3 regions of the Paenibacillus sp. RC334 genome follow, and region 1 is predicted to be linked to each of the others. Evidence: riboswitches for the same ligand, from Rfam matches in the RefSeq annotation. Region 1 holds a riboswitch; each other region holds the start of a gene.
The links. Region 1 has a riboswitch for glycine ahead of QMK20_RS20120 (alanine/glycine:cation symporter family protein). Riboswitches for the same ligand answer to the same signal wherever they lie in the genome.

Region 1 (10,683 bases):
ACCGTAATGACACCGGGCGTTGCTTCCAATGCAGCTTTGTCTGCTTTTGTACGATCATTTAATTTAAATCTCAAGCGTGTAGCGCAATGGAATACCGAATTGACATTCTCTTCGCCGCCAACGAGGGTCACTATTTTTCTGGATAGCTCTTTATCGCTCATGTTCAGAACTCCTTATGAGTTATTCTTGTTATGGATAGGACTTTCTGTTTACTTCATGTTGCTAAGATGCGCCGGCGTGCATCTTTTTAACCTTGTAAACAAGAAAAACCTAAACTCGTGGTAAAAACAACGCACCCTCTCCATAGAGGAAACGCCGATTTCACCATCAGTTTAGGTTTTGCCTGCCTTACCAGTCACAATCCATGAACGATGAAGGTATGAAGTTTTTAGACAGATTTATGATTCGACTTGTTACTTGGCAATGTTATTCCGCAATATTATTTCGCTCGGTCACTCGATGAATATGAATGGTCAGATATACATATTCGTCCTTGCTTAAATATTGATCGTATGTTTTTTCCAGATATTCATTGATCTTTTGCGCACAAGCGAAAGCTTCGGTATATGTCTGCTTTACCTGGTTGTACAAAAATTCTTCGCCGCTGTGAATGACCTCTTTACGAATCACCCGCATCGCAAAATATTGCAAATGCGTCAAAAATCTCGAATAGCTAAAAGAGGACTCGTCCAGCACAATACCGTAATGATACGTAATAATATTCAATATATGTTGAACAATCTCGGTCATTTTCAGCGTAGACTTCATTTCGTTACCGTCGATCCGAGCATTCACCATATGCAATGCGATAAAGCCCGCTTCGTCTTCGCCCAGCTTCACACCAAGCGTATTTTCAATTTTTTGCAGAGCATCCAGCCCAACCTCAAATTCTTTCTTGTAAAAGCGCTTAATCTCATACAGCATCGCGTTTTGGAGCGCGAGCCCCTTCTCTTGCCGCTGTATCGCAAAATGAATATGATCGGTCAGCGTTAAATAAATATTATCGCTTAATTCCGTATCCAGCACTTCCGTTGCATGGGTTACGATTTCATTCACGACCTCCAGATGAGATACGGGAATATCGTTTAGCAGCTCGGTAAGCTTGGCCGTGAACTCGTTTTCATTTAACATGAAAATCTTATCTATTTTATCATCATCGACTTGGTCCCCAGCCACCTTTTTGAAGGAAATGCCTCTTCCCATCACGATGACCTCTTTGCCTTTGTCGTTTTTAGTCAACAGGACGTTGTTATTGAGCACCTTCTCAATAATCATTGAAGTTCCCCCCTCCCATCCTTTACCAATAAAAAATGCCTAAGCACAATTCAACACTATTGTTAGCAATAGCACTCAATTGAACTCAGGCATTGCCCGCATCACCGGTCACAATCCTTTATATAGTGCTATTGTAGCACAAAAAAAAGCGATTTCAACATATTTTATTCTTATTCGACAAAAAACATTATAAACACAGGTCCTTTCGCCTAGCCCCTCAGTTAAGCGTTACTCTATGTAGTCGTGCGCTCAATGAGGCTGTATTGCAGGGGTTGCAGCTCCATTTGGCGACCTACGAGCTGAGGGGAAAGCATGTAAAAGGCATTTTGCGCCTGAGCCTCGATTGGATTCTGAACGGTTGTAATGCCCATCGTATGCGAGAGCTCCGTGTTATCAAACCCGACGATCGCCAGATCTTCCGGCACGCTCAGCAGTTGTCTGCGTGCTTCGCAGAGAATACCAACCGCCACATAATCGTTGGAGCACAGAATAGCCTGTGGGAATTCGTCCCGATACTGTAACAAATCGCGCACCACCTGCTCACCATCACGGATGTTATAGATGGAAGATTGATTCCAATGCTGCAATACAGGAAGATTATGCTGCTCCATGATATACGCATAGGCTCGTTGTCTGCTGTGGGTGTTGATGCTGCTTGGGCGGCCAAAGGCATTGGCTATACGAGTATAGCCTTTTTGTATCAAGTGTTTTAGCGCCAGCATGTATCCTTCGTACTGGTCCATGGCGACGGAGCGAATATCGGTATGATCCATTCGTTGCCACGACACGATCGGGCCATACTTGCAATAAGTGCTTAACAAATCGGTATCATTTACACAGGAAATGATGACCAGCGCATCAATTCTTTTTTCTTTTCAGATCTTCGAAGGCCTGAAGCTCTTTCTTCTTGTCTTCTCCCGAAGTATAAATTATCGTTTGAAATTCGTACTGGCCCGCCACCTCTACAAAGCTATTCAGAAATGCGAGAACAATTTCATTAATGGTTGAAGTGATGATGCCAATTTGAAGGGTCTGACCCTTGGATAAGGAAATGGCGTTCCGGTTGGGAACGTAATCCAGCTCCTGCATGATTTTTAAAATCTTACTTCTCGTCTCCCGGCTCACATGGGGGGACTTGTTTAACACTCTGGATACCGTAGCTTTGGAAAAGCCCGCCAGTTTGGCAATTTGATCAAGATTCGACATGCTGCTTCTCCTCACATATGAAAAATATTTGACATGAAACGCGTTACAACGTTTAGGATGCTTATGAGGGCATTACGTCTATTTTATAGCATCTGTCGATGCATTTCAAAAAAACGTTCCTCATGTTGTGGTATTATTCTGGCAATACTTGCGATATCGTAAAGCTAAGCCTTTAGGAAACGAGGGGATTTGCGAAATGACGATTCAAATTGCATATTTAGGATTTGGCAAAAGTACAACCAGATATCATCTGCCCTATGTTCAGATCAGGGACGCCTTTCAAGTATCGAGAGTGTTCACACGCCAAGTGAGGGAGGATATGGAAACGGCCTACCCCGACATTCAGTTCTCGGATCAAATTACGGACGTTCTGGGCGACCCGGAAATATCACTCGTCGTTGTATGTACGCCTTCCTCTACGCATTATGAATATGCAAAATTGGCTCTATCCCATGGCAAGCATGTGCTGGTGGAAAAGCCTTTTTGTGAAAACCTTGAGCAAGCGCAAGAACTGATCCAATTCGCCAAGGAAAATAATCTCATCATCATGCCTTATCAAAACCGGAGGTTTGACAGCGATTATCTGGCGTTCAAGGAAGCACTCCATTCCGGAAAGCTGGGAGACATCGTCGAAATTGAATCCCATTACGATTATTTCCGTCCCAATGCCAGTATGCCCGGCGGCAATCCTGTTAACGGAATGTACTACGGACTCGGTGTTCATACGCTGGACAGGCTCATCGCCTTATTTGGCAGACCGGAGCAAGTCGGATATGACATCAAGTCTATCCGTACTCCTCATGGCGCTGATGATTACAATGAAACTATATTATATTACCCGGACAAAAAAGTGATTGTAAAAACTTCTCTTGTGGTGTGCCTGCCTTACCCGCAGTTCACTATTCACGGCACGAAGGGCAGCTTTGTCAAATGGGGAGATGATCAGCAGGAAACCTGGCTGAAAGCCGGCAAGACCCCGGATGCGGAAGGTTTCGGACTGGATAATCCCGCTTCCTATGGCAAACTTAAATACGTTCCGCCCGGAAGTAGTGAAGCTATCGAGGAAACACTTCCTACGCCAATAGGAGATTATGGACAATTGTATGACTCGTTGTACGAGTCCATTGTGCACGGAACACCCAAGCTGGTTAAGGACGAGGATATTTTGCTGACAATCGAAATATTGGAAAGCGGCTTTAAGCAGCCTTCCCCGTCAATCGTTGATTTCCGGCGATAGGCTCGCCATCAAGAAAGGAAGTTACGCCATATGAAGCTCGGAATGATTGGAACTGGATGGATCAGCACAGAATGGGTTAAAGCCGTGAAGGAAGCTGGCGGCTGGGAAATTACAGCACTCTTTGTTCGAAATAAGGACAAAGGCGCAGCTTTTGCCGCCGGGTGTCAGCTTGAAAACATTACGCTGTATGACAGTTTGGAAGAGATGGCTCAATCCGATATTGATGCCATTTATATTGCTACGCCCAATTCCTTGCACATGCTGCAAGCGCGTCTTTTTTTGGAGCATGGCAAACATGCGATTGTCGAAAAACCGATCAGCCTGACAGAACAGGAATTGCGAGAAGCTTACGAGTTGGCTGACCGAAATGGTTGCTACCTGCTGGAAGCGGTTCGTCATATCCATGAGCCTAATTTTTTGCGCCTTAAGGACAACTTGAAGCGCGTGGGCAATATCCAGGGTGGCACCTTGTACTCCATGCAATTTTCCTCCCGGTATGATCAGTTGCTTTCAGGAGATACTCCTAATATCTTTTCTCTGTCTTATGGCGGGGGTGCATTAATGGATCTGGGTGTGTATTCGCTGTATTTTGCCATTGATTTGCTTGGAGCCCCTACATCAGGCTTGTACCGTGCCAAAAAGCATGAGAATGGCGTGGATTTGGGCGGCCCGATCCTACTGTCGTATCCCGATTTTACACTGGTGATCCAACTGGCCAAAAATGCTGTAACCACCAACCGTGTTGAAATTTACGGGGACCAGGCCACTATGATCTCCAGTGGTGTCTCTGGTATCACGGACGTATCGGTTCTGGATGTCCGTACTCAGGAAACAGATACTGTAAGTACTCCTGAAACTCATCATTTCATGTTTTACGAGGCTCAGGAATTTTATCGGATCATTGCCGAAAAGGACAAAGACCGCTACGAAGAATTGAAGTCATTGAGCATTGAGGTTCAGAAGATCAGCAATGAACTGCGCCATCAAAATGGCATTTATTTTGAAGATGGACAAAAATAACTAAAGAAGGAGGGGATGTATTATAAGTACTAGTAGCTGCCAACCCATGTGAAGTTGCTTACAATGAGGATGGCAAAGGCTGGTCCATTCAGGTCGTTATGGAATACTCCACAAGTGTTTAACATATCCAATAAGAAAAGAGGCTCTCATACTATGACTAAGATATTAAAAGGATTTCCGAAAAACTTTCTGTGGGGCGGGGCAACCGCAGCTAACCAATTGGAAGGCGCTTTTGACGTAGATGGAAAAGGATTGTCCAGTGCGGACGTGATTGCTTATGTACCCAAAGCAGAGCGCACAAACGATCATGCTATAGAGATTTCGTCCGAGCGACTCGAAGACATTTTGTCTGGTAAGGTAAATGCCCGTTTTCCAAAGCGCGAAGGTGTGGACTTTTTCCATCATTACAAAGAAGATATCGCATTATTTGCGGAAATGGGCTTTAAGGTATTCCGCATGTCCATTAACTGGTCGCGGATTTTCCCGAATGGTGATGATGCGGAGCCGAATGAAGCAGGACTGCAATTTTACGATAATGTATTTGACGAGCTGCGCAAGTATGGGATAGAGCCACTGGTGACATTGTCCCATTACGAAACACCGCTAGGTCTGACACAGAAATATAATGGCTGGCTCGGTCGCGAAGTAATACAGCACTACGTAAATTATGCCGAAACGGTGTTTACACGTTATAAGGATAAAGTGAAATACTGGCTGACTTTTAATGAGATCAATGTGATGACGATGAGTCCGTTCACAGGTGGCGGTGTGGTCATTGATCGTGTAGATAACAAGCAGCAAGCGATCTATCAAGCCCTGCATCACCAGTTTGTGGCGAGCGCATTGGCGACAAAACGAGGCCATGAGATTATTCCTGGCTCTCAAATCGGATGTATGCTGGCTCGTATGGAAAGCTATGCACATACGTGTAACCCGGAAGACGTGCTGAAAAGTCAGCATGAAAACCAGATGAATCTGTTCTTTACGGATGTACATGCCCGTGGGGAATATTCAAATTATATGAACCGTTATTTTGAAGAAAATAATATTGTTTTGCACACAGAACCCGGCGATGCCGAAATTCTGAAAAACAACACGGTCGATTACATCTCATTCAGCTATTACATGACCTTGACTGTCTCTGCAGGTCCGGAAGGCGAGAAAGCAGCGGGGAACCTGATTGGCGGCGTGAAAAATCCATATTTGCAATCCTCTGACTGGGGCTGGCAGATTGATCCGATCGGCCTGCGTGTTACGCTGAACACATTATATGACCGTTATCAAAAGCCGCTGTTCATCGTGGAAAACGGCTTGGGTGCATATGACAAGGTGGAAGAAGACGGCTCCATTCACGACACGTATCGCATTGATTATTTGCGCCAACATATCGCTCAAATGAAGGAAGCGATTGCGGACGGTGTGGATCTGATCGGTTACACTAGCTGGGGACCTATCGACCTTGTGAGTATGTCCACTTCCGAAATGTCCAAGCGTTACGGATTTATTTATGTTGATCTGGACGATGACGGTAACGGAACACTGAAGCGCTCCAAGAAGGATTCTTTTGACTGGTACAAAAATGTAATTGCCACCAACGGCGAAGAACTGTAATCCAAGCTAACTGAATATAACCCAATATGGCCTGGGGGCGGGTGCGGCAGAGAACATCATGAGGATGAATCTGGCTGCGCCCGCCTTTATTTTATAGGCTCATCTTAAGATAACCAAACGACTTCACAAATTTTTCACTTGTAAAAAGCTGAAAGTTTTCTGTATAATAAAAAACAATTTCATATGTCTGGTTGATGTTTGCGGGAGATGGAACGTAAGTTCCGACCGAAGGGGCAAAACTCTCAGGTGCTTGGGCTGATTACAGCAACAAGCGGGACCGTAAACGGACAGAACTCTGGAGAGACCCTTAATTGGGCGCCGAAGGTGCACCGCAGATATCATCTGCTTAAACTCTCAGGCAAAAGGACAGAGACGCGAATAACCTGTGACAGGGGATGCCCTAGGCTTTTTTATGAGCTGTTAGTGGCTGAATCCTGCACAAGATGGTTGTATTTTTTCGTGCCTTTAACCTCTCCAGGAGTCGAATCAGCGGATTTGACTCTTTTTTGTTTTTTAATATGCAGGAGGAGCGGGTTGAAATGAATTTGGTACATGTGTTAGAAACGATTAGCAGTTGGATATGGGGGGCCCCACTGATCATTCTCGTTATGGGAACAGGTCTGTGGCTGACCATACGGTTGAAAATGTTGCAGGTTTTCCGCCTGCCTCTGGCGATCAAGCTGATCGGAAAGGCCCCAAATGAAGGTAGTGGGGATGTCAGCAGCTTTGCGGCCCTGAGTACGGCGCTGGCGGCTACAGTAGGTACAGGAAGTATTGTCGGCGTCGCGACAGCGATAAAACTGGGCGGACCGGGTGCTCTGTTCTGGATGGTTGTTGCAGCCTTTTTCGGGATGGCGACGAAATATGCGGAAGGTGTACTTGCAGTAAAATACCGGGTGAAGGATCGGAATGGACAATTTTCCGGCGGCCCTATGTATTATATTGAAAAAGGGCTTGGACGCCGCTTTAAACCGTTGGCGATGCTGTTTGCTTTTTCCGGGATGCTGGTAGCGCTGTTCGGGATTGGAACATTTCCTCAGGTCAAAGCGATTGTATCCTCAACCGAAAACAGCTTCGGTGTTCCACCAATTGTAACGGCATTGATTATTGCTACCCTTACGGGACTCGTTACTATTGGAGGGCTCAAGAGCATTGCCAAGGTATCGACCAAAGTTGTTCCCTTCAAAACAGGCTTGTACGTGTTGATCTGTATGATCGTACTGATTCGGTTCGCCGATCAGATTCCTGCCGCACTCGCGCTTGTGCTGCATTCGGCGTTTTCGACGACGTCTGCGACGGGTGGATTTGCCGGAGCTACGATTATGCTGGCGATGCGCAGCGGGGTAGCCAGAGGGATTTTTGCCAATGAGGCCGGATTGGGAAGCGCACCGATTGCAGCCGCAGCCGCCAAAACCAAATGGCCTGCGGAGCAAGGGTTGATTTCCATGACAGGTGTGTTTATAGATACGATGATTATTTGCGTGATGACCGGGCTGACGCTGCTGGTTAGCGGCGTATGGAGCGGTCCTACCGATGCGGGCTTGATGACGCAGCAAGCTTTCTCCAGCGCATTCCCGCTTGGTGCGGAACTGCTCACAATCATTCTGATTATGTTCGCGTTCACCACGATGCTTGGCTGGAACTACTATGGAGAACGCTGTGTTGAATATTTGCTGGGTGTCAAATGGATTAAGCCGTACCGTTATCTGTTCATTGCGCTGGTTGCCGGAGGCGCGTTTATTAAGCTGGATGCGATCTGGTTGCTGGCAGATATCTTTAACGCCATGATGGCCTTCCCGAACTTGATTGCACTGCTCGGCTTGTCGGGAATTGTAGTTGCAGAAACCCGTACCTATATGGATTCCTTGTATCCTGACAAGAAAAAGGGAATACTTGCAGGTGCCAGTGCAGGAGCAGCCATAGAAATAGAAGAAAAAGGACAAACAGTCAGCTCGTAAAGTCCGATATATCCGGATTTAAGAATATTGACTCTGCAAGATCATTTGCCAGGATAACGAAAGGGAGTGTCCCTCAGCCATTACAGGCTGGGAGGACACTCCCTTTTTGCGTTTTAGAGCAGGATAAAGCTGACTCAGTAAATCTAATCTTTGACTGCTCCAGCTGCAAGATCGGAAATAAACTGGCGGCTAATGAAAAGAAATAAAATGATAAGCGGCAGTACAGCCAACAGGGTGCCAGCAATGACCATCGCATAATCCGTATTGTAAATACCGTTTAATTGGGACAACGCAATCTGGAGCGTAAATTTGCGCTCATCGGTTAATATGATTAACGGCCATAAATAATCATTCCATGCTCCTATGAAGGTGAATGCGCCGAGAAAAGCGAACGCAGGACGTAGAATCGGGAGCGCCACATTCCAATACAGCCGAAAAAAGCTGCATCCATCCATCCGTCCTGCATCCAGCAACTCCTTTGGAATGGATTCCTCTGCATATTGGCGTATCCAGAAGATGCCGAAGGCATTCACCATCCCCGGAATGATTAGAGCTTTGAACGTGCCCACCCATCCAAAGGCGGCCATCATGACAAAGGAGGGGACAAGCGACAGTTGGGAAGGGACCATCATCGTAGCCAGCAGAATGATGAATAATGCTTTTTTGCCCGGAAAATCAAACTTGGCGAATGCAAACCCGGCCAGTGAATCGAAAAACAGCACCAACAGGGTAACGGAGCTGGCTACAAAAAGCGTATTAAAAAAAGCTCCGGCAAAATCAATCTGCTGCAATACTCTCGTCACATTGCTCCAGAAGTGGCTTCCAAACCATAACTGTGGTGGAAAACGATAGATGTCCGAAGTTGTACGGGTAGCCATGACGATAAGCCAGTAAAAAGGAAACATCGACAGAATCATTCCCGTCGACAGCCCGGTATATAAAATAACGGATTTTACACGTGCCTGCATCATGTTGTAGAACCCCCTTTCTGCCGTTATTTTTTGCCTTGTACGAGCTTCCAGTTCACGATGGAGAACAGGGCAATAATGAGGAACATGCCCCATCCGACGGCTGCACCATATCCAAAATAGTTGTTAATGAACGATTCACGATACAGATACAACACAATGGTCATGCCACTTGCTCCGGCACCACCGTCATTACCGACCAGCACCTGCGGCTCGGTGAACAACTGCATTCCGCCAATGGTAGACGTAATTACGGTAAACAGGATGACCGGACGAAGCATAGGAATGGTGATGCGGAAGAAAGCTTGCGCTCCAGTTGCTCCATCTATTTTCGCAGCTTCATACAGCACATGCGGAATACTCTGGAGTCCGGCCAGGTAGATGATCGCGTTATAGCCGGTCCATCTCCATACAACCATGGAGGAAACGGCGATTTGGATCCCCCACGGCACATTAAGCCACTGGATCATAGGCAAGCCCGGGAGTTGCAGCAGGTAATTGAGAAATCCGAAATTATTGGCAAATAAAGCGCCAAAGATGATGGCAACAGCCACAATGGATGTCACGTTCGGCAGAAAAAATCCGACCCTCCACAGGGTACGCATTTTGACAAAAGGTGCATAAAGCAGGAAGGCAATCATCAGTGCAAAAAATAGCATCGGAATCGTTGAATACACCCAGATCGCAAAGGTATTACCCACAGCCTGCCAAAATTCGTTATCTGTCACAAGATAGCCAAAGTTACCCCAGCCGTTATAGGTCATATCTCCGATGCCATCCCATTTGTGAAACGCCAGATATAATGAAAAGCCAATCGGAAACAAGCCGAAGATGCCAAACAGCAGGTAAAACGGCGAGATTGCGGCATATACGGCACGGTGCTTCCATATTTCTTTCAGCATATTGACCACACGCCTTTTTTAAATTTTTGATTTTTTACCGCTGTAATTCCCGTTCGATTCGGTCCATCGTTTCCGTCCATAATGCATCGGGATCGGCATCCTGCTTGGCGACATTGGCAAGGCGACGTGTCACAATGCCGTGAATGACAGGATAACGCTCGCCGAAATAGCTGCTTTTGACATTACGTGCGGAGGCGGCAAAGATCAGTCCGGTGGCCTGACCGCCAAAGAAAGGCTCGGGTGTCTCCATGGCAGGATCGTCATAGACGCCAGGAGTGGACGGGAACAGCCCGATTTTTTGGTAGGCTTCCAACTGGTGTTCCGGGTTTTGCAGCCAGGTCAGGACTTCAAAGGCTTCTTTGGGGTGTTTGCTGGATTTGAGGATGGAAATGAAAGATCCACCCAAATTGCCGTCCCCTCCAGGGGCACGGGCGACTCTCCACTTGCCCGCAGTATCCGGCGCAGCCTCCGTGAGAACTTGCTTCATCCAGATTGCACCTATAAAA
Region 2 (10,683 bases), 160 kb from region 1:
AATGTTAAAATCGGTATGACCTTCTCCGGTGGATTTATCGACTTCCTGATCTTCGGGATTATTCCGAATCGTACGTCTTGGTGGTACGTCATCATCGTCGGTCTGATTTTGGCGGTTATTTATTACTTCGGATTCCGATTCATCATACGGAAGTTTAACCTGAAAACACCAGGGCGTGAAGAAGCTACAGAAAATGTTGAAGGAGCCGCAGTCGGTACCACAGACGAGCTTCCGGGCAATATTTTGGCAGCTTTCGGCGGGGCGTCCAATATCAAGCATTTGGATGCTTGTATCACACGTCTTCGTATTGAAGTTAACGAGAAGTCCAACGTTGACAAGGCTCGTCTGAAACAGCTTGGCGCAGCGGGTGTACTCGAAGTCGGCAACAACGTACAAGCCATTTTCGGTACACGCTCCGATACGATTAAAACGCAAATGGCTGATATTATGGCGGGACGCACACCTGCTCCGGCTCCGGCCTCGGCTCAACCTGCTCCGCAAGAAGAGAAGGAAGCTGGCGAACAAAAACAGACCATCATTGTTGAAGATATCGTGATGCCTGTTAACGGAGAATTGGTTGATATTTCGACTGTTCCTGATCCGGTATTTGCAGAACGTATGACAGGAGACGGCTTTGCTGTCGTGCCAAATGATGGAACGATTGTGTCGCCTGTATATGGTAAAGTATTCAATGTATTCCCAAGCAAGCATGCCATTGGTATCCAATCTGACGGCGGTAAGGAAGTACTTGTTCATATCGGGGTGAACACAGTAAAGCTTAAAGGCCAAGGATTTGACGTTTTGGTGAACGAAGGCGATCTTGTGTCAGCCGGTCAGCCTATTATGAAAGTAGACCTGGAATACGTGAAGGCAAACGCAAAATCCATCATCTCACCAGTCATTTTTACCAACCTTCCAGAAGGCTCTTCGGTAACTTTAAACAAAACTGGAGTATTGAAGGCTGGCGAAGATGGTATAATTACGATAAAATAAACTCTATGTGTTTCGGATTCGTGATGAGGCGGCTTAGGTCGCCTCACATCGACCCGGTTTCACTACACGTATACTGCGTGTAAACAAATATTATCCATTAGGAAAGTGGGAGGAACAATTATGCAAACAACTTTTAGAATTACAGATGAAGACGGTATCCATGCACGTCCTGCAACAGCGCTGGTAAATACAGCTAACAAATTCAGCGGTGCTGAATCTTTTGCCGAAGCTAACGGTAAAAAAGTAACTTTGAAATCCATTCTGGGTGTATTGTCTCTTGGTCTGGAACAAGGCGATACCATCAACATCATCTGTGAAGGCGCTGAAGCTGCTGACGCTCTGAAAGCTCTTGAAAATGTAATCGTTAACGAAGGGCTGGGCGAAATTCATGCTTAAAATTTCCGGGATTGCCGCTTCGGCAGGCATCGCCATTGCCCGGGCGTTTATCTTGGAGCATCCGAATTACGCTGTAGAGAGACGCGCGGTTGGTGATGCTGAAGCTGAAATTGCAAGATTGGATGCGGCTTTAGTAGAATCTCAAACCGAATTGGAAGCGATTAAGGAGAAAACTTTACAGGAGCTGGGCGAGAAAAAAGCAGAAATTTTTGCTTCTCACCTGTTGATCCTGAATGATCCTGAACTGATCGATCCAGTTAAAGCTAAGATCAGAGACGAGCAGCTTAATGCTGACTATGCTCTGAACGAAGTAGCTACACAGTTTATTTCCATGTTCGAAAACATGAAAAGTGCTTATTTGCAAGAACGCGCATCGGACATGCGTGATGTAACCAAGCGGATCCTGAATCACCTGCTTGGTGTTCATTTTGTCAGTCCTGCAGAAATTGCCGAAGAAACGATTGTACTTGCAGAAGATTTGACACCTTCCGACACAGCTCAGCTGAATCGCGAATTTGTTAAAGGCTTTGCAACCAACATTGGCGGACGTACTTCACACTCGGCTATTATGGCTCGTTCACTTGAAATTCCTGCGGTTGTAGGAACTAAAAATATACTGTCCCAAGCTAAAAGCGGCGATTTGATTATCGTCGACGGTCTGGATGGTCACGTATTCGTGAACCCTTCCGAAGAGATCGTTGCTGAATACCAGGCTAAACAGGTGGCATACGACAAGCAACGCGAAGAGTGGCGGAAGCTGCGCGGCGAAGCTACGGTTTCCGTCGATGGTGTGCATGTCGAACTGGCAGCCAATATCGGTACGCCTAATGATGTAGCTGGTGTACTGGATAACGGTGGCGAAGGCGTCGGCCTGTATCGTACTGAATTCTTGTACATGGGACGCGATAAGCTTCCATCCGAAGAAGTACAGTACACAGCATACAAAACCGTTCTGGAAAGAATGGAAGGCAAACCGGTTGTAGTTCGCACGTTGGACATCGGTGGCGACAAAGAGCTTCCTTATCTGGATCTGCCGAAGGAAATGAATCCGTTCCTCGGATTCCGTGCTATTCGTCTGTGTCTGGACCGTCAGGACATTTTCCGTACTCAATTGCGTGCTTTGCTGCGGGCAAGTGTACATGGTAACCTGCGGGTCATGTTCCCGATGATTGCTACGCTGAACGAATTCCGTGAATCCAAAGCTGTGTTGCTGGAGGAAAAAGAAAAGCTGGTAGCCGAGGGTGTAGCCGTATCTGAAGAAATTCAGTTGGGCATCATGGTAGAAATTCCTTCTACAGCGGTATTGGCTGACCAATTCGCAAAAGAAGTTGATTTCTTCAGTATCGGTACGAACGATCTGATTCAGTACACGATGGCAGCGGATCGCATGAACGAACGGGTATCTTATTTGTACCAACCATATAACCCATCCATTCTGCGTCTGGTGAAAATGGTTATTGATGCCGCTCACCGTGAAGGACGTTGGGTTGGTATGTGCGGTGAAATGGCAGGGGATACAACAGCAATTCCATTGCTGCTGGGTCTGGGACTCGATGAGTTCAGCATGAGTGCTACTTCCATTCTGCCAGCACGCAGTCAAATTTCGAAATTGTCCCGCGCGGACATGGAGAAACTGGCTGCAAAAGCTTTGGACATGCAAACAGCCGAGCAGGTTGTTGAATTGGTTCAAAGCATTGAAGGCTAAGGAAGGGTATCACATTTTCAAGGTATATCTTTTTCCAACAAAAATTGCTGTTTACATACAGCGGCCGGTATCTAACAGATACCGGCCTTTTTGTATGCCCCAAATTGGAGTTTGCTTTTAGCTGCATGAGCAATTCAATATAGGCTTGCGAGCTGCAGTTGCTTCGTCCAGTCGCGTGACTGGAGTGGTATATGGAGCATTCAGCACCAATTCAGGCGTTTCCTCCGCTTCCCGCGCAATTTGGATCATGGTGTCAATGAAGGCATCAAGCGTCTCTTTGCTTTCCGTTTCTGTCGGCTCGATCATGATACATTCCTCTACATTCAGCGGGAAATAAATCGTAGGCGGATGGTAGCCGAAATCGAGCAATCGCTTGGCAACATCAAGTGTACGCACTCCGAATTTCTTTAAGCCCCGTCCGGACATCACAAATTCGTGTTTGCAATAGCCTGGATAAGGGATGTCAAAATGCGGAGCCAGCCGATGCATCATATAATTGGCATTAAGTACGGCACATTCGGATACCCGCTTCAAGCCGTCAGGGCCATAGCTGCGGATATAGGCATAGGCACGGACGAGAATACCGAAGTTTCCGTAAAAGGCTTTGACCCGTCCGATGGAATCGCCCTGTTCTCGGTCCCAGTGGTACGTGCCCTGTGGATCACGCACGACAAGCGGCTTGGGCAAATACGGAATGAGCCGCTGCTTTACCCCCACAGGTCCCGCGCCGGGTCCGCCTCCGCCATGTGGGGTACTCATCGTTTTGTGCAAATTGAGATGCACCACGTCAAAGCCCATATCCCCGGGGCGGGTGATCCCCATAATGGCGTTGGAGTTCGCGCCATCATAGTAGAGCAGGCCACCCGCTTCATGCACAATCGCGGCAATGTCAGCGATTTGCTTCTCGAACAGCCCGAGCGTGTTCGGGTTGGTCAGCATAAGCGCAGCGGTGTCGTTGCCCACGGCTTGACGCAGCGCGTCCAGATCCACCAGCCCCTGCGGTGTGGAGGGGAGGGTGACCGTTTCGAAGCCTGCCACAGTGGCGCTGGCGGGGTTCGTTCCGTGCGAGGAATCCGGCACGAGCACCTTGGTACGCCGCTCACCACGCGCTTCGTGGTAGGAGCGGATCATCATCAGCCCGGTCCATTCGCCATGGGCGCCCGCGGCGGGCTGAAGGGTGACGGCATCCATGCCGGTTAACGCGGCCAGATCGTTTTGAAGCGTATGGAGCAGCGCCATGGCCCCCTGGATGCTGTCCTCCGGCTGGTACGGATGGATTTTGGCGAAGCCTGCATAACGGGCGACATCCTCATTCACCTTGGGGTTGTATTTCATCGTACAGGAGCCGAGCGGATAAAATCCGTTGTCCACGCCAAAATTACGCCGTGACAGTGCAGTATAATGTCGAATAACGTCTACTTCGTATACCTCGGGCAATGCCGCAAGCTCGCTGCGCTGCGCATAATCCGGCAAAAGCTCTGCCACCGGACGCCGGGGAACATCGCATTCAGGCAGGGAATAGGCGATACGGCCCGGTCTGCTCAATTCAAAAATGAGCGCCTGCTCATGCTTTTTCATCTGATTCCGACTGGATTCGACTTCTGGATTCGGTGTACCCTGATCTTGTCCTGTAGTATGCGTCATAGCAATCCCCCCAAGGTATGCACGAATTGATCGATCTCTTCCTTTGTTCGTTGCTCTGTCACGGCAATCAGCAAGTGACCTGCATATTCCTCATAATCTCGCCCTAAATCGTAGCCGCCGATAAATCCGGCAGCAAGCAATCCGGCTTGCAGTTTATTCATATCGGTACCCTCAGGTAACCGCAGGGCAAACTCGTTAAAGGTGGGTGCAGTAAAGGAGGCAGTCACGCCCTTCAAGCCGAGTAGTTGCTCCAATGCGTAGCGGCTTTTGTGCAGGTTTAGCTCGGCTACTTCCGCGATGCCCTGTCTACCCATGACGGACAAATACACAGAGGCAGATAAAGCGAGCAGTGCCTGATTGGAGCATATGTTAGAGGTGGCCTTTTCCCGACGGATATGCTGCTCCCGTGCCTGCAAGGTCAGCACGAAGCCGCGTTTACCGTTGCGATCTGTGGTCTGGCCCACAATACGGCCGGGGATACGGCGCATATGCGCCTGAGAAACGGCAAAGTAACCACAGGTTGGGCCACCGAGGGAGGAGGAGATGCCAAGCGGCTGCGCGTCTCCTACGACAATATCCGCGTCCTGCTTGCCGGGCGCTTCCAGCAAGCCCAATGCCAGTGGATTGGCACTGACGACCATAAGACCCTTGTGCGCATGGATCAGGTCAGCCATCGGCTTCAGATTTTCCACGGCCCCGAAAAAATTAGGGCTTTGGACCAAAACTGCCGCCGTCTGCTCCGATATGGCCGCCGTTAATGCCTTCACGTCAGTTACACCATCTGCACAGTCGATCTCCACGACATCCAAATCCAGCCCGCGTGCATAGGCAGCCAACACCTGACGTGCCTCCGGATGGACGGTCCGCGATACGATAAGCTGCTTGCGGCGGGTGGCAGCGGCGGCCAATGAGCCCGCTTCTGCCAGCGCAGTCGCTCCATCATACATACTGGCATTGGCTACAGCCATGCCTGTTAATTCGCATATATACGATTGAAATTCGAAGATGGCTTGCAGCTCGCCCTGGCTTACCTCCGGTTGATAAGGAGTGTAGGCCGTATAAAATTCCGAGCGTGAAGTGATATGCTGGATGACGGATGGAATATGATGATCGTAAATCCCTGCGCCGAGAAAGCTGGCGTGCGTGTCAGTATTGGCATTTTGCCCGGCCAGTCCTGATAAGTGGCGGGTTAAGGCTCTTTCGTCTAACCGAGAAGACAGGAGCAGCTCCCCCTTATACCGGATCGCCTCGGGAATATCGCTGAATAAATCGTCGATGGACGATGCGCCGACCACGCGCAGCATTTCAGCTTGATCCTGCTCGGTCATGGGAAGATAGCGGTGTTGTTTCATTGGGTCTGGCTCCTTTCAACCAACAAGATCGTAAAAACGTAAAACGATTAACAAATGATTAATAAACGATTGCCCACTGGGCAGCGGTTAGTAACGGATCACGATAGTTATAGTAAGACGAGCGTTTAAATCAGCGTGGACGTTTATAAAAGGGCGCTGCTACCACCTCGGCGCGCAGGCGCTTGCCACGAATCTCGACCTCCAGCGGTGTGGATAGGGAACTGAAATGACTGTCCACCAGAGCCAAACCCAGATTACGCTTTAAGGTGGGCGACTGGGTTCCCGTTGTGACCTCGCCAATGTGCTGTCCTTCCGCAAAAACGGGATAATGGGCACGCGGGATGCCGCGGTCGAGCATTTCCAGTCCGATCAGCTTGCGGGGAATACCTTGTTCTTTCTGACGTTGCAGGGCCTCTCTCCCGATAAAATCTCCCTTATTCAGCTTGACGAAGAAGCCTAAACCAGCTTCCAGTGGCGAAATGGTAGCGGACAACTCCTGTCCGTACAGCGGTAGCCGTGCCTCGAAGCGCAGCGTATCCCTGGCTCCAAGTCCGGCGGGAACCAGACCATACGGCTCACCGATGCGAAGCAATCCGTCCCACACTGCCGGTGCATCCGCCGTGGGCACATAAAATTCAAAGCCGTCTTCCCCCGTGTATCCGGTGCGGGAGACGAGCGCTTTTGCCCCGAACAATTGCACATCCTCATTGAATCGGAAGGATGCCAGCTTCGTAATGTCCGTGTCTGTCACGGCTGCGGCAATACGCGCAGCTTCAGGTCCTTGCAATGCCAGCAGTGCTACCGCATCTGATACGTTTTCCAGATGAACGGATGCAGGAGCATGGCGAAGCAACCAATCCCAATCTTTGTCGATATTCGAGGCGTTCACAACGAGCATGTAACGCTCCGGCCCTTTGCGGTAAACAAGCAGGTCGTCTACTACACCTCCATCCGGGTAACACAGCAGCGAATATTGGGCCTGGCCCGGCTCCAATTGGCTGACATCGTTCGTCGTCACCTGTTGCAGAAATGCTTCGGCTTCCTGGCCCTCGACCAGGAATTCACCCATATGCGATACATCGAACAATCCCGCACGTTGTCGGACAGCCTCATGCTCCTTTTGAATGCCGCTGAACTGTACAGGCAGCTCCCAGCCGCCAAAATCAATGCAACGAACCCCCGGCAGCGTGCCGTAGGAGGAATACAGCGACGTTTTTCGCAAGTTAGTCATTTTTTCACTCCTATCCAGTGTGATCAGCTAAACAAAAAAGACAGGCTGAAAAAAACGTATGGACGGCAGTCCACACACTTTTCTTCAGCTCTGTCCTTGATACCTGAGAGTTACCCCGGTGTGTACCAGGTTTCCCCTTGGGTGATCCGCCTGTATGGCGAATGCTCTCCAGAGATGCGTCCGGCAGAGGTCCTTTTGCCTGAGAGATTCACCTGCGGTGCAGGTTTACTCCTTCGGCGCTGCCCTTGGATCAGCTATACGTCATCCGGCCCTGCCGGTAACAGCTTGATCCGACTCGCTTGCTACCTTGTTTTCACAGGCGGCAACAGCTATGCGAGTTTTGGCAGTCTCTCCCTCCACGTTCATCCGCGTTTACAGTTATCGGGTATTTCTAAAAGCACTTGTTATAACCCATTAATACGCAAATTTATTTGAAATGTCAACAAAAATGTCATCAACATCATTTTATAAAACATTTTATTCATAAATAAGGATATGTAAGCGTTTGTTATATCCTGCCGTATTTTTAGTTAGAACGATATATGGAGAAATGTGAAATATTTTTGTTAGTATTATTGACATGAGAGTTCTTGTTGTCATAATCTTAACCTGTCACAGACGGGTAGGCGAAACGATGTAATCCATATGGAAGCGAGGCGAGCAGGATGAGTGAAGTGAAGCAGCAATTTTGGTACACAGAGGAACATGAGTGGGTTCAGCGCACAGAGGATGGAACGGTACGAATCGGTATTACGGACTTTGCACAGCATCAGCTGGGGGATATCGTTTTTGTGGAGCTGCCTGGGGAGGGAGCAACGATTGAGCAGGGGGCAGAGATCGGTACTATTGAATCGGTAAAGACAGTATCCGACCTGTTCGCTCCGGTGACGGGAACGGTGTTGAAGGTGAATGAAGCGCTGGAAAGTACGCCTGAGCTGGTGAACGAGTCTCCCTATGAAAAAGGCTGGATGATCGAAGTGGAGATTGGAGGAGATGTAGAGGAATCATTAAGCAAGCTGCTGTCTGCGGATCAGTACGAGCAGTTGACTGCCAATGAGTAATAATGGGGCAAATTAGGTTGGATAACTGAATAAGAGTGGCGTTTGTCCACTCGGTTTTGTATAAAAATAGTCGCGATGATTGGGCATAGCGGCTATTTTTTGCTGTCTTTTTTGGCAAGCGTAATTACGTTCTTTTTCCCTTGTTTGGAGGATATTCCTTGTATAGAAATGGTATAGATGACGCATGGTTTCTCGACTAAATTCTAACGTTTCAGGCCACATTAAGAGGAATTATGCCTAATGATTTCGCGCCTGTTTATCTTAAATTTAAATGTTGTCATCAACGTTCATGACGAAAGTACGTTTTCATTTCGTTGATGAAGATAGCGTTGTCATTTAGTATGAATTTTAAGAAAAGGTAGTGATGCTTATTACCTGGGTATTTTGCAACAATCCCAAGAGCGATTTCAAATCAGCAATAGATAGATCGAAACGGTTTAGTTCGTTTATCTATTGTACTTTCGAGCGTTGGGAATCGAATGATGCAAAATACTGACCTATAAGGAGGATATGAATATGAGCACAGTGGACGCAAAGTCCAATTCAAACGGAGGCGCTCGCGTTGCCGTACAGCGTTTCGGTCGTTTTCTCAGCGGTATGGTTATGCCCAATATGGGGGCCTTTATCGCGTGGGGATTGATCACGGCACTTTTTATTCCGACCGGATGGTTCCCGAATGAGGGTTTTGCACAACTGGTTGATCCGATGAAAAATTATTTGCTGCCGCTGCTGATCGGTTATACGGGTGGCACAATGATTCACGGACAGCGCGGAGGTGTGATCGGGGCCATTATGACGATGGGTGTCATTGTCGGGGCGGACATTCCGATGTTCCTCGGCGCGATGGTAGCGGGTCCGCTGGCTGCATGGATATTGAAGAAATTCGACAAAGCGATTGACGGCAAAGTTAAATCAGGCTTTGAAATGCTGGTCAATAACTTCTCGGCAGGGATTATCGGGGCGATTTTAGCGCTGCTTGCTCATGTGGCAATCGGACCGTTTGTACAAATTATCAGTCAAGTGTTGTCAGCAGGGGTACAGTTCCTCGTGAACGCAGGGCTTTTGCCGCTCGTCAACCTCATTATTGAGCCCGGAAAAGTATTATTTCTAAACAACGCACTGAACCACGGAGTATTGAGTCCGATTGCGCTGGAGGAGGCTTCAAGAACAGGCAAATCCGTTTTGTTCATGCTTGAATCGAACCCTGGACCAGGGCTCGGTATTTTGCTGGCCTACTGCCTGTTTGGTAAAGGCCCTGCGAAGTCGTCGGCTCCTGGCGCGGTTATCATTCACTTTTTCGGCGGGATTCATGAAATTTATTTCCCTTATATTTTGATGAAGCCGATTCTGATTCTTGCTGCTATAGCAGGGGGTGTGGTGGGAACGTTCTGTTTCATGCTGACAGGTGCCGGACTGGTAGCAGCTCCTTCACCGGGTAGTATCATCGCTTATTTCCTGATGACGCCAAAAGGCGGATATTTGCCAATGCTGAGCGGTGTGATTGCTGCTGCGGTCGTATCGTTTGCTGTTGCTGCTGTGTTACTCAAGACAGGTAAGCAAAAAGAAGAGGGGCTTGAGGAAGCGGCATCCCGCATGAAGGATATGAAAACTCAAAGCAAGGCTGCAGGCGAAAATACCACTGTAACGGAAGATAACCGCGAAGCTGATCGGGCTGCGGAGATTGGTGAAGTTCAAACGGTCAAGGATAAATCAGATGTGAACAAGATCGTCTTTTCCTGTGATGCAGGTATGGGCTCAAGCGCTATGGGCGCCTCGATTTTACGCAAAAAAATGAAGCAGGCGGATGTGGATGTCACGGTAACGAACACGGCAATCAGTGAGATTCCGCAGGATGCGGATATTGTTATTACGCAAAAAACGTTGACGGACCGGGCTAAAACGGTGGCTCCAAATGCCGAGCATATTTCTATTGATAATTTCCTGAAGAGTCCTGAATACGAAGCGCTGGTGGAACGTCTGAAATCCGATTCTTAATCCCCTGTAGTAGTCAGGCCGCCTTGTATGCAGTTCGTGTGTTCTGCGGAAGGGATGAGCTTGGGAAGGAACGGTATGCGCTTATGAATATTACGAAACGACAACGTGACATCGTGGAATATCTTCTGGAGCAGTCCCAAGAGGTAACGGCCGGGGAAATTGCCACGAAGATTAATGTCAGCACAAGGACGGTTCACCGGGAACTCAGTGCAGTCGAGCATTGGTTAGCGGCTCATGAGGTAAAGCTGGAGAAAAAATCAGGGATTGGTATCTATGTGGATGCCGACCCGGCTCAGCTTGTATGTC
Region 3 (10,683 bases), 1.9 Mb from region 1:
GATGCTATCGCGTTATCGCTTAAATCAGGAGATCAAAAAACCATCGCAATTGTGGTCAAATCCAGTGATGGCAAAGAAAAGGACGTTACGGCCCAAGCCGAATGGAAAACGTTAAATTATAAGGTAGCTACAGTCAAAAAGGGCCAGGTTACCGCGGTAGGCTACGGTAAAACCAATATTCAAGCGAAGTTTGGCGGGAAATATATCACCGTACCTGTGGATGTCGATACGCTTAAATATTTGCAAACCGACGAAGTCTCGCTGAATTTGAAAGCAGGACAGGTAGCTAAGGTTACGGCTACAGCTACGTATAAGGATGAGTCGGAGAAGGATGTATCCAAGCCGGCAGTCTGGTCCTCGTCCCGAATTATTGTTGCCACGGTCAAAGACGGCAGCATTAAGGCACAGGGTAAAGGTAAAGCTGTGATTACCGTGAAATATGCAGGGAAAACGACGAAGGTACAGGTGAACGTACAGTAAAAAAAAGAGCAAGCATACGTCTAAGGACGACATGCTTGCTCTTTTTTTATAAGGCGACTGTTCTCTCCCCATGTGTTATTTGGGGTGGCAGTCGCCTGAAAGCTACGACTTATCCTTCTTGGCTGGTATGTTGCGCGTAAGCGACTCCGTCAGACGCTTGCCGGTCGGCGTTTGGGCCAGGCCGCCCTTGGCTGTCTCGCGGTGCTTGGACGGCATCGCGCTGCCGACTTCTAGCATCACGTCGATGACTTCGTCAGACGGGATGGCGCTGCGCACACCCGCCAGAGCCATATCCGCGGCGGCAAGCGCGGTCACGGCTCCCAGCCCGTTGCGCACGATGCACGGAATCTCCACGAGTCCGGCGACGGGGTCGCAAATCAGGCCGAGCGTGTTCTTGAGCGCGAGGCCCACTGCATGGATGGCCTGCTCTGGCGTACCGCCGCGCAGCTCGACCATGGCCCCTGCGGCCATCCCGATGGCTGAGCCAATCTCGGCCTGACAGCCTCCCTCCGCACCGGAGATGAAGGAATTGTTGGCGATGACGTAGCCAATCGCTCCAGCGGCGAACAGTCCGCGCACCATATGCTCGTCATCCCAGCCGAACCGCTCCTGCGCGCTGATGAACACACCGGGGATGACCCCGCATGAGCCTGCGGTGGGTGTGGCGACAATGCGACCCATGGACGCATTGACCTCTGACACGGAAAGGGCGTACGCCATGGCGAGTGCCGAGGCATCGCCGGAGCAGGTTTCCCCTGCACGCAAATATTCCGCCAGGCGTTTGCCGTCGCCGCCTGTCAATCCGCTGCGGGATACAGTGTCCTGTGTTTGTCCGCGATGAACGGCCTCCTTCATGACTTCATAATAATCAGCCATTTGGCGGAAGATTTCTTCCTCCGGTGTGTTCGTCTCTTGTACCTGTTCCTTGATCATCAGGCGACCAATCGTAGTGGATTCCTCGGCGCACAAGGCACCTAATTCATGCAGATGGCTAAACCGCATCGGATTCAGCTCCTTTTTTCAAGTTAATCATTTTGATTCCATACATATGAGGCAAAGCCCGCAGCTCGGCAATTAATTCAGCCGGAGCGGGGCTATCGGTTTCAATAGCAGTGAGCGCTTCGCCATCCCGGCCTTTGCGATCCACGTGCATATAGGCAATGTTAATGTCAGCCGCGCCCAGCGCTGAAGTCACCGCGCCCAATGTTCCGGGCTTATCCGAGTGAAGAAGCACCAGCGTAGGCAACTCTCCGGTTAGATTGACCCGGAATTCGTTGAGCTGTTGAACATGAATGTTTCCACCGCCGATGGAGGAGCCTAGCAGCGTGCGCTGATCTTCACCCTTCCATAGCTCGAAGCGGACCGTGTTCGGATGAGGGGCGGGCAGTCCGCTGACAGCGAACTCTACTTCCATCCCGGCCTGCTCTGCACATTGCTCAGCATCCGGAATCCGGTAGTCGTCTGTATCGTAATTCAGCAGTCCGGCAATGAGTGCCAGGTCTGTGCCGTGTCCCTTGTACGTATCGGCAAATGAGCCGTACAGCGTCATGCGGGCACGGTCAGGTTGCACACCGAGCCAGTGCCTGGCAACACGTGCGAGCCGCACCGCGCCAGCGGTATGTGAGCTGGAGGGTCCGGTCATAGCCGGACCGATAATGGAAAATACATCTTTGAAACGCATGGTGTGGCCCCCTGTATGTTTGAATATCATAGTATATGGTGCTGCCGCGCCTTTGCGCGGGTGTGACGGTTTCTAATGCTGACGCAGCATGTAAGCACAAAAAAGGACAGGATAAGGAAATTTCCCTTATCTCTGTCCTCGTTACCTGAGAGTTTCGTGCGGTGTATACCGCCTTACCCCTTGGGTGGCTTGCGCTCTCTCCAGAGTTGCGTCAGATGACGATACATGGACCTGAGAGATTATCCGCCAGCCGGGTGCTGACGTCTTGCTCCTTCGGTGCTGCCGGGATGTGATTCCCGGACAGGCTCTCCCGTCATCTTCATTCGCGTATACCGTTCAACAATTCCTCCTAAGCGTAATGTATGCCATGCCCGGTGTCAATCACAGGTTGGTATTTTACAGAATCAGGAATCTTCTCAATAAAAAAGATTAAATTTTACATAATTATGGATGAAATCAGGAAGGAATTAGAAGGTTGATAGCTAATCTGATAGAGGACAAGCTAATTTATGGAATAATGGGAGGGACATTTACGTATGGTAAAAGGTTTTCGGTTCACAGGTTCACGCTTGAAAGGAATGCTGCATCTGGCGGCAATCGTATCACTGCTGGTAGGACTCTTCGTTCCATTCGGCCAGGTCAAGGCAGAGGGCGCGTTGACGGTAGCGGAAGCGCTTCAGCGTCAAAGCAGCGGAGGTACGGTGACGGTAGAAGGCTACGTCGTCGGACATGCCACTGGATCGAAAACGGCTAATTTCTCTGCCCCATTTGCAAATGATTTTAACGTACTGATTGCGGATCAGGCGAGTGAACGCAATACATCTAATCTGTTAAATGTGCAACTGACATCCGCGTATAGAGGACCATTCGGGCTGTCAGGCCATCCTGAGCTGATCGGCAGCAAAATTCGCGTGACGGGTGCGCTGGGTGCCTATAACAATTTTGGTGGAGTGAAAAGCCCAAGCGCTCTGGAACTGGTAAGCGGAAGCGAGCCTGGGAACCCTGGCGAACCTGATCCTGGTACTACATTGCCGGATGGAAAAGGCAAAAAAGTGCTGTTCGATAATACGCACGCACAGACAGCCGGAGCGGCGGATTGGGTTATAGATGGAGCCTTTTCCGATTTTGCCAGCGGACTGCGTAATGCTGGTTTTACCGTGGACCCGTTGAACCGTTCCATTCCTTTTACCTATGGCGAGCAGGCTATAACGTACGACAAGCTGCGCCCATATGATGTGTTCATCATTGGTGAAGCCAATGTTGCCTTTAAGGCATCCGAGCAAGCTGCTCTGGTTCAATATGTGAAGAATGGAGGCAGTATTTTCTTCATTTCTGACCACTATAACGCAGACCGGAACAAAAACCGTTGGGATTCCTCCGAGGTTATGAACGGCTACCGCCGTGGAGCCTATTCCAATCCGGCCAAAGGGATGACTACAGAAGAAGCTGCATCACCAGCTATGCAGGGACTAACCAGTTCCGACTGGCTGGCAACGAACTTTGGCGTTCGTTTTCGCTACAATGCACTCGGTGACGTAAATGCCACGGATATCGTAGCGGCAGATCAATCCTTCGGCATTACGAAGGGTGTACGTTCGATTGCCATGCATGCTGGTTCTACATTGGCGATTATGGATCCGACCAAGGCTAAAGGAATCGCTTATATTCCTACAGGCACGAAAAAATGGGGCAATGCCGTGGACCAGGGTGTCTATAACGGCGGGGGCCGTGCTGAAGGGCCTTATGCTGCTGTAGCCAAGGTAGGTCAGGGCAAGGCAGCGTTTATCGGTGATTCTTCGCCAGTTGAGGATGCCACGCCGAAATATGTACGTGAGGAAAACGGACAGTCGAAGAAGACGTACGATGGTTTCAAGGAAGTCGACGATTCCACCTTCCTGGTACAAACCGTCCAATGGCTTGCATGGAAGCAGGACTATACGAAGCTGTCCGATGTGGCGGGTCTGACGCTGGACCAGCCAACACAGCTGCTGCCGTTCGAGGAGCCTGCGGCTTCTACAGAACCGCAGCCTGAGCCTTGGGCTGCTCCGGCAGCGGGCTACAAATGGTACGATCCAAGAACGTTCAAGTCCGGCTCCTATGGAGCGGCTTCGTAACCAGCGAAGAGAGTACAATTTGAGCTGGACCAGCCAGTCGCTTGATCCCTTTAAGGGGGTCAGGCGACTTTTTTTGTGCTGAAAATTAACCTGTGGTTGGTTATTTCATTACATTTTGTGCCAGAAAGGTCGCGCTACTGCTGAATCATTGGTTTTTTCAATGATCGTGATAGTCTATTCTTAATTGATATATCCATATACTGGTGATAGGATAAGTTCAAATTATTCCGACTAAATCGGTATGTAATGTTGATGAGAGGTTTAACATCAAGCGTGGCGCGCATAAGCAGGACAAGGCCATGGAGAACGGAGGAAGCATATACATTGAGTAGCGAGCCGGTGTTGGAGATCAAAGGGTTAACGGTATCTTTTCGCATTAAGGATGAATATTACCCCGCAGTCGACCATCTGGATCTGACGGTCAATCCCAATGAAGTGCTGGCTGTGGTCGGAGAGTCCGGCTGCGGCAAAAGCGCGCTGGCGCTTTCGATAGCACAACTGCACGATCTGGAGCGTACCCGCGTGGAGGGACAGATTCTTTTTAAAGGCACGGATCTGAATCGTCTCTCAACAGGGCAAATAAACAAAATCCGTGGAGCAGGCATCGGCATGATTTTTCAGGACCCGCTGACCGCGCTGAATCCGCTAATGAGCATTGGTAAGCAAATTGAGGAAAACCTTGATTATCATACGACCCTCTCTACGAAGCAGAAAAAGGTGCGTGTGCTGGAATTACTGGAGAGTGTGGATATTCCGAATCCCGTACGTGTATACGACCAGTATCCGCATGAGCTGTCAGGGGGGATGCGGCAGCGTGTGATGATCGCCATTGCCATCGCTTGTCGTCCTGCCCTCATTATTGCAGACGAGCCGACTACAGCGCTCGATGTAACCATTCAATCTCAAATTCTCGACTTGCTCAAGCAGCTTCAACAGGAGACTGGAAGCGGCATTATCCTGATTACGCACGATCTTGGCGTTGTGGCAGAGGTGGCGGACCGCGTGGTGGTCATGTATGCCGGAGAAATCGTGGAAAGCGCCAATGTTTTTGAATTGTTCCGACAGCCCCAGCATCCGTATACGCGCTCTTTGCTCGCATCCATGCCGGGATCACATACCAAGGGAGAACCGTTGCACGTCATCGGAGGAATCGTCCCTTCCTTGCAGGATATTCCCCGCAATAGCTGCCGCTTTGCTCCACGTATCCCCTGGATTCAGCATGAAACGCATGAGGATCATCCCCATTTAAGTGAGATTTCTCCCGGGCATTGGGTCCGCTGTACATGTTATCAGCATTTTCATTTTGAAGACGAGGCAAAGGGGGAAGCTGCTCATGGCACTGCTGGAGCTAAATGATCTGAGAGTCCATTATCCGGTGCGCGGTGGTTTCTTCCAGCGTGTGGTCGATCAGGTAAAAGCAGTGGATGGTGTGTCCATCAGCATTGAGGCGGGTCAGTCGTACGGGCTGGTTGGAGAATCCGGCTGCGGAAAAACGACTACAGGAAGGACGATCATCGGTCTAAATAAGCTGACGAGCGGGCAAGTTCTTTTTAACGGAGATGACCTAACGGCCTTAAGCCGTAACAACCTCCATCCGCTGCGGAGAGACATTCAGATGATCTTTCAGGACCCGTATTCCTCGCTCAATCCGCGTAAGCGTGTGCTGGATGTCATCGCCGAGCCGTTGCGGAATTTCGAAAAGCTGAGTAGTGAGGAGGAACGCCGAAAAGTTCAGACGCTGCTGGAAAAGGTCGGCTTGAACGCCGATGCGGCCTACAAATATCCGCATGAATTTTCCGGGGGACAGCGACAGCGGATCGGCATTGCACGTGCGCTCACGTTGAATCCAAAGCTGATCATTGCTGATGAGCCGGTATCAGCGCTGGATGTGTCCGTTCAGGCACAGGTGCTTAATTTTATGAAGGATGTGCAGCGGGAATTTAATTTGACGTATTTATTCATCAGCCACGACCTCGGTATTATCCGCCATATGTGCGACCAAATCGGGATTATGTACCAGGGGCGTCTGGTGGAACAGGGAAGCGAACAGGATATTTATGAGCATCCGCAGCATTTGTATACCCAGCGTCTTATTGCAACCATTCCGAATATAGATCCTGCCAAGCGGCTGGACAATGCTCAAAAAAGGCGAACGCTGTTGTCCTCCTACAAAACAGAGCTGCCCAAACATCTGGATGAGAACGGCAAGCCGTTTGCGCTAAAAGCGGTAAGCCCGTCCCATCAAGTCGCTTTACCATAAAGGGGGGGACAAAATATGTGGAAATTTATACTGCGTCGGCTGCTGATCATGATCCCTCAGCTGTTTGCTTTGAGCATACTTATCTTTTTTCTGGCGAAGGCCATGCCGGGGGATGCCCTGACAGGACTCATAACCTCGACACCCAATTTGAATCCGGCGGCGCTGGAGGAGCAACGGCAAAAATTAGGGCTGAATGATCCGGTGTGGGTACAATATGGCAACTGGCTTGCCCGATTGGCTTATGGGGATTTGGGAAAATCATATGTACATAAAATCGGCGTCACCGATCTGATCGGTAGCCGTCTGGGGAACACGTTCTTTTTGGGCGTAGTGATCCTGATTTTGACGTATCTGATCGCGATTCCACTCGGTGTACTTAGTGGTCGTTATCAGCATAGTCCGCTGGACAAAACCGTGGTGGGTTATACCTATCTCAGCTTTGCGACCCCCTTATTTATACTCGCGTTGCTGCTACTGTACGTGTTCGGCTTCAGGCTTGGCTGGTTTCCGACCAGCGGCAGTGTGGATGTGGGCGTGGAGCCGGGAACCTCGGCATATTACATCAACAAGGCTTACCATCTTATATTGCCAGCGGTTACAGGAGCATTGCTTAGTACGACAGCCACGATTCAGTATTTGCGCAATGAGGTCATCGACACACGGTTAAAGGATTTTGTAAAAACAGCGCGTTCCAAAGGGGTACCTGAGGGGGAAAATCTATTCCCGTCATATTTTCAAAAATTCGCTGCTACCGATTGCTGCCTTTTTGGGCTATGACCTGACGGGAGTGATTGCGGGCAACATTTTCCTTGAATCCATCTTTGGGTATCCGGGGCTGGGTCAGCTATTTCTCCAGTCCATCACCCAACGCGATTTTTCAGTCGTGACAGCGCTGGTGATGATTTCCGGCTTTCTGGCATTGTTGGGAACCCTTTTGTCTGATGTCATCCTGAGCAAGGTCGATCCTCGCATTCGGATCGAATAACGAACAACTTCAGAGGAAGGGGAGGGATGTAAGGTGTCCATACAGGTAGAGGAGGTTTTCACGCCAGAGATTATTCGTAAATCACCATCCAGCTGGTCTGTACTGCGCCGCGAGCTGGTGCGTGACAAAACGGCGCTGGTATCCATCGCGTTTGTGGTTTTGTTTTTGATCTTTATTTATTCATCCGTTCTGTTTGTGAATCAGGATGTAGTTACGACGGTGGATTTGGGCGCGATCCGTGAGGCTCCAAGCTCGGCGCATTGGCTGGGCACGGACCGGGCGGGCAGAGATATTTTCGGTCAGCTGGTCATTGGGGCACGCAATTCCTTCACGATTGGCTTCACGATTACGCTATTATCCGCTGCCATCGGCTTGACGCTGGGACTGCTGGCGGGTTTTTATGGCGGCTTGGTTGATAACATTATCATGCGGATCATTGATTTTATCCTGGTGCTTCCGTTTTTGATGCTGGTGATCGTATTCGTCAGTATTGTCCCCAAGAGCGGCATAGGATCTTTTATTTTCATCATGACCGCTTTTTTGTGGATTGGAAAAGCACGTCTGATTCGAGCCAAGGTACTGTCGGAGCGGGAGCTGGACTATGTGCAGGCCTCCAAAACGCTCGGCACACCCAATTGGAAAATTATCTGGTTTGGCGTACTGCCCAATCTCAGCTCGGTCGTGATCGTCAATCTGACGCTCAGCCTCGCGGGAAATATCGGGATTGAAACTGGACTTTCCTATCTCGGCTTTGGGTTGCCAGAATCCACGCCAAGCTTGGGTACGCTGGTGAGCTACGCCAATGACCCGGATGTATTACAGAATAGCTGGTGGATGTGGTTGCCTGCATCTTTACTTATTTTGGTGCTAATGCTGGCGATCAACTTTATCGGCCAGGCGCTCAAACGCGCCACGGATGCCAGACAACGATTGGGTTAATCGAAGTTCCATAATAAGGACAATGACAAGGAGGGGCTTACAATGGTTAAACGCTGGAAAAAAGGAATTCTGCCTGTTCTATCTGCAATTTTGGTGCTTTCTCTGGCCGCATGCAGCGGCGCGCCTTCCGCTTCAAATGGAGGAAAATCGTCTGATGGTACAGGCGGCTCAGGATCAGACAGCAAGCAGGTGAATGCGACAGCGCTGGCGAAGGCGGTCAAGAATGATAAGGCACCGATTAAGGGCGGTGTCATCAATTATGCACTTGTGTCCGATACCCCTTTTGAAGGAATTTTGAACCCTGTATTTTATGATGGAAACCCGGATTTTGAAGTCTTCCAATTTTTCTACCCTTCTATGTTTTCGATTGATTCCAATCTGAATATTGACGATAAAGGAGCGGCGACGATTTCCTTTTCCGCAGACAATAAGGCGGTGACTGTCAAAATTGATCCCAAGCTGAACTGGACAGATGGTAATCCCGTAACGGCGGAGGACTATGCCTTTTCCTATGAAGTCATCGGTCACAAGGACTACGAGGGTCCGCGTTACGATAGCTTTATGACGAATATTGTGGGTATGGAGGAATATCACGCGGGCAAGGCCAAAACGATTTCCGGCATCAAGGTGTTGAATGAGAAAGAGGTTACCATTCAGTTCAAGGAGCCTAATCCATCGGTGAAATCGGGACTCTGGTCTACGCCACTGGAGAAAAAGGTGTTTCAGAACATTCCCGTGAAGGATATGGCTGGATCTGATCCTGTCCGTAAAAATCCGATTGGCTATGGGCCGTTCAAAATTAAATCTATGGTCACAGGTGAATCTGTGGAATTTGTCAAAAACAAGGATTATTTTCACGGTGAGCCCAAGCTGGATGGCCTTCATTTGAAGGTTGTGAACCCGAATGTCATTACAGAAGCGCTGAAAAGCGGAGAAATTGACTGGGCCAGCTATCCAACCACCCGTTACGATGAAGCCAGCAATCCGAAAAATGTACAGTTTCTCGGTCAGGAGGAATTGTCTTATAGCTATGTAGGCTTTAAACTGGGCAAATTCGATCAGGCCAAGAGTCTAAATATTATGGACCCGAACGCCAAGCTGGCGAACAAGTCATTGCGTCAGGCGCTCGGCTATGCGCTGAATAATGAGCAGGTCGGCAAGCAGCTCTATCACGGGCTTCGGGTTCCGGCAACGTCCCTGATTCCGCCTGCCTTTAAGGGATATCATGACACGAACGCGAAGGGCATCACATATGACCCGGACAAAGCGAAAAAGCTGCTGGACGAGGCAGGATATGTGGATACCAATGGAGATGGCTACCGTGAGGACCCTAAGGGTAAGGAGCTGGTGCTCCATTATGCAGCGATGAGCGGGGATGCGACAGCCGAATCACTGGCGAAGTTCTATTTGCAAAACTGGAAGGATGTCGGGCTTCATGTGGAGCTGGTGGACGGTCGTCTACTGGAGTTCAATTCTTTCTATGATCGTGTGCAAAAGGATGATCCCGGCATCGATATTTTTGGCGGCGCATGGGGAACAGGTTCAGATGTAGATCCTGGTGGGCTGTATGGACGGGGAGCCAGCTTTAACTATTCGCGCTTTACGAGTGAAGAAAATGATAAGCTGTTGAAGGAAGGCGTGTCGGTCAAAGCCTTTGACGACAACTATCGTAAAGATATATATAATCAGTGGCAGGCGTATATGAGTGAGGAAGCTCCAATCGTACCGACGTTATTCCGCTATTCGCTGGAGGCTCTGAATAACCGGGTAGCCAATTACGACATTACCCGTGGCAAGGAGTATGGTGCAGACACGTTTGCCAATATTACGTTGACGGCGGAAAAAGCAGAAGTAGCACAATAATCTAAAAAGAAGCGCGAACCGGAGTGATCCGATCTCGTGCTTCTTTTAGCCTTTTAATGTAACCATCTGCGGAATTTCGAAGGGAGAGAAATAAGACGGAAATACGCCAGCTTCAATACTTCATAGCCGTATGTGAGGAACTGCATTTTACGAAAGCTTCTGAAAAGATCGGAATCTCCCAGCCTACGCTCAGTTTGCAAATTAAGGCGTTGGAGGAAGAACTGGGGATGACCCTCTTTAATCGTGCAGGCAAAAAGATCAAAATGACAGAGGCTGGAAAACTGTTGCTACAGCACAGCGCTCATGCGCTCAAGGATCTACAGCAGGCGAAAGCTTCCATTGAGGAGCTTCGCACCGAGCA

Region 2: it holds a riboswitch for glycine, as region 1 does, so the genes downstream of both, gcvT (glycine cleavage system aminomethyltransferase GcvT) here and QMK20_RS20120 (alanine/glycine:cation symporter family protein) in region 1, are expected to answer to the same signal.
Region 3: it holds a riboswitch for glycine, as region 1 does, so the genes downstream of both, sdaAB (L-serine ammonia-lyase, iron-sulfur-dependent subunit beta) here and QMK20_RS20120 (alanine/glycine:cation symporter family protein) in region 1, are expected to answer to the same signal.

What each region holds. Positions count from the first base shown of each region.
Region 1 is NZ_CP125370.1:4,384,571-4,395,253, reverse strand. Features, by position in the region: gene QMK20_RS20150 (beta-glucoside-specific PTS transporter subunit IIABC) at 1-161, opposite strand, end outside; gene licT (BglG family transcription antiterminator LicT) at 427-1,275, opposite strand; partial or broken gene QMK20_RS20140 (LacI family DNA-binding transcriptional regulator) at 1,509-2,481, opposite strand; gene QMK20_RS20135 (oxidoreductase) at 2,678-3,718, shown strand; gene QMK20_RS20130 (Gfo/Idh/MocA family protein) at 3,749-4,738, shown strand; gene QMK20_RS20125 (glycoside hydrolase family 1 protein) at 4,892-6,349, shown strand; glycine riboswitch at 6,541-6,617, shown strand; glycine riboswitch at 6,635-6,729, shown strand; gene QMK20_RS20120 (alanine/glycine:cation symporter family protein) at 6,889-8,307, shown strand; gene QMK20_RS20115 (carbohydrate ABC transporter permease) at 8,451-9,278, opposite strand; gene QMK20_RS20110 (carbohydrate ABC transporter permease) at 9,302-10,177, opposite strand; gene QMK20_RS20105 (ABC transporter substrate-binding protein) at 10,212-10,683, opposite strand, start outside.
Region 2 is NZ_CP125370.1:4,222,998-4,233,680, reverse strand. Features, by position in the region: gene ptsG (glucose-specific PTS transporter subunit IIBC) at 1-993, shown strand, start outside; gene QMK20_RS19390 (HPr family phosphocarrier protein) at 1,114-1,389, shown strand; gene ptsP (phosphoenolpyruvate--protein phosphotransferase) at 1,382-3,094, shown strand; gene gcvPB (aminomethyl-transferring glycine dehydrogenase subunit GcvPB) at 3,212-4,738, opposite strand; gene gcvPA (aminomethyl-transferring glycine dehydrogenase subunit GcvPA) at 4,735-6,090, opposite strand; gene gcvT (glycine cleavage system aminomethyltransferase GcvT) at 6,221-7,321, opposite strand; glycine riboswitch at 7,402-7,498, opposite strand; glycine riboswitch at 7,499-7,687, opposite strand; gene gcvH (glycine cleavage system protein GcvH) at 7,987-8,382, shown strand; gene QMK20_RS19360 (PTS mannitol transporter subunit IIBC) at 8,899-10,377, shown strand; partial or broken gene QMK20_RS19355 (BglG family transcription antiterminator) at 10,461-10,683, shown strand, end outside.
Region 3 is NZ_CP125370.1:329,418-340,100, forward strand. Features, by position in the region: gene QMK20_RS01565 (Ig-like domain-containing protein) at 1-480, shown strand, start outside; gene sdaAA (L-serine ammonia-lyase, iron-sulfur-dependent, subunit alpha) at 583-1,482, opposite strand; gene sdaAB (L-serine ammonia-lyase, iron-sulfur-dependent subunit beta) at 1,472-2,161, opposite strand; glycine riboswitch at 2,371-2,484, opposite strand; gene QMK20_RS01580 (DUF6359 domain-containing protein) at 2,698-4,275, shown strand; gene QMK20_RS01585 (ABC transporter ATP-binding protein) at 4,600-5,631, shown strand; gene QMK20_RS01590 (ABC transporter ATP-binding protein) at 5,609-6,535, shown strand; partial or broken gene opp4B (oligopeptide ABC transporter permease) at 6,551-7,520, shown strand; gene QMK20_RS01600 (ABC transporter permease) at 7,560-8,459, shown strand; gene opp4A (oligopeptide ABC transporter substrate-binding protein) at 8,502-10,322, shown strand; gene QMK20_RS01610 (LysR family transcriptional regulator) at 10,424-10,683, shown strand, end outside.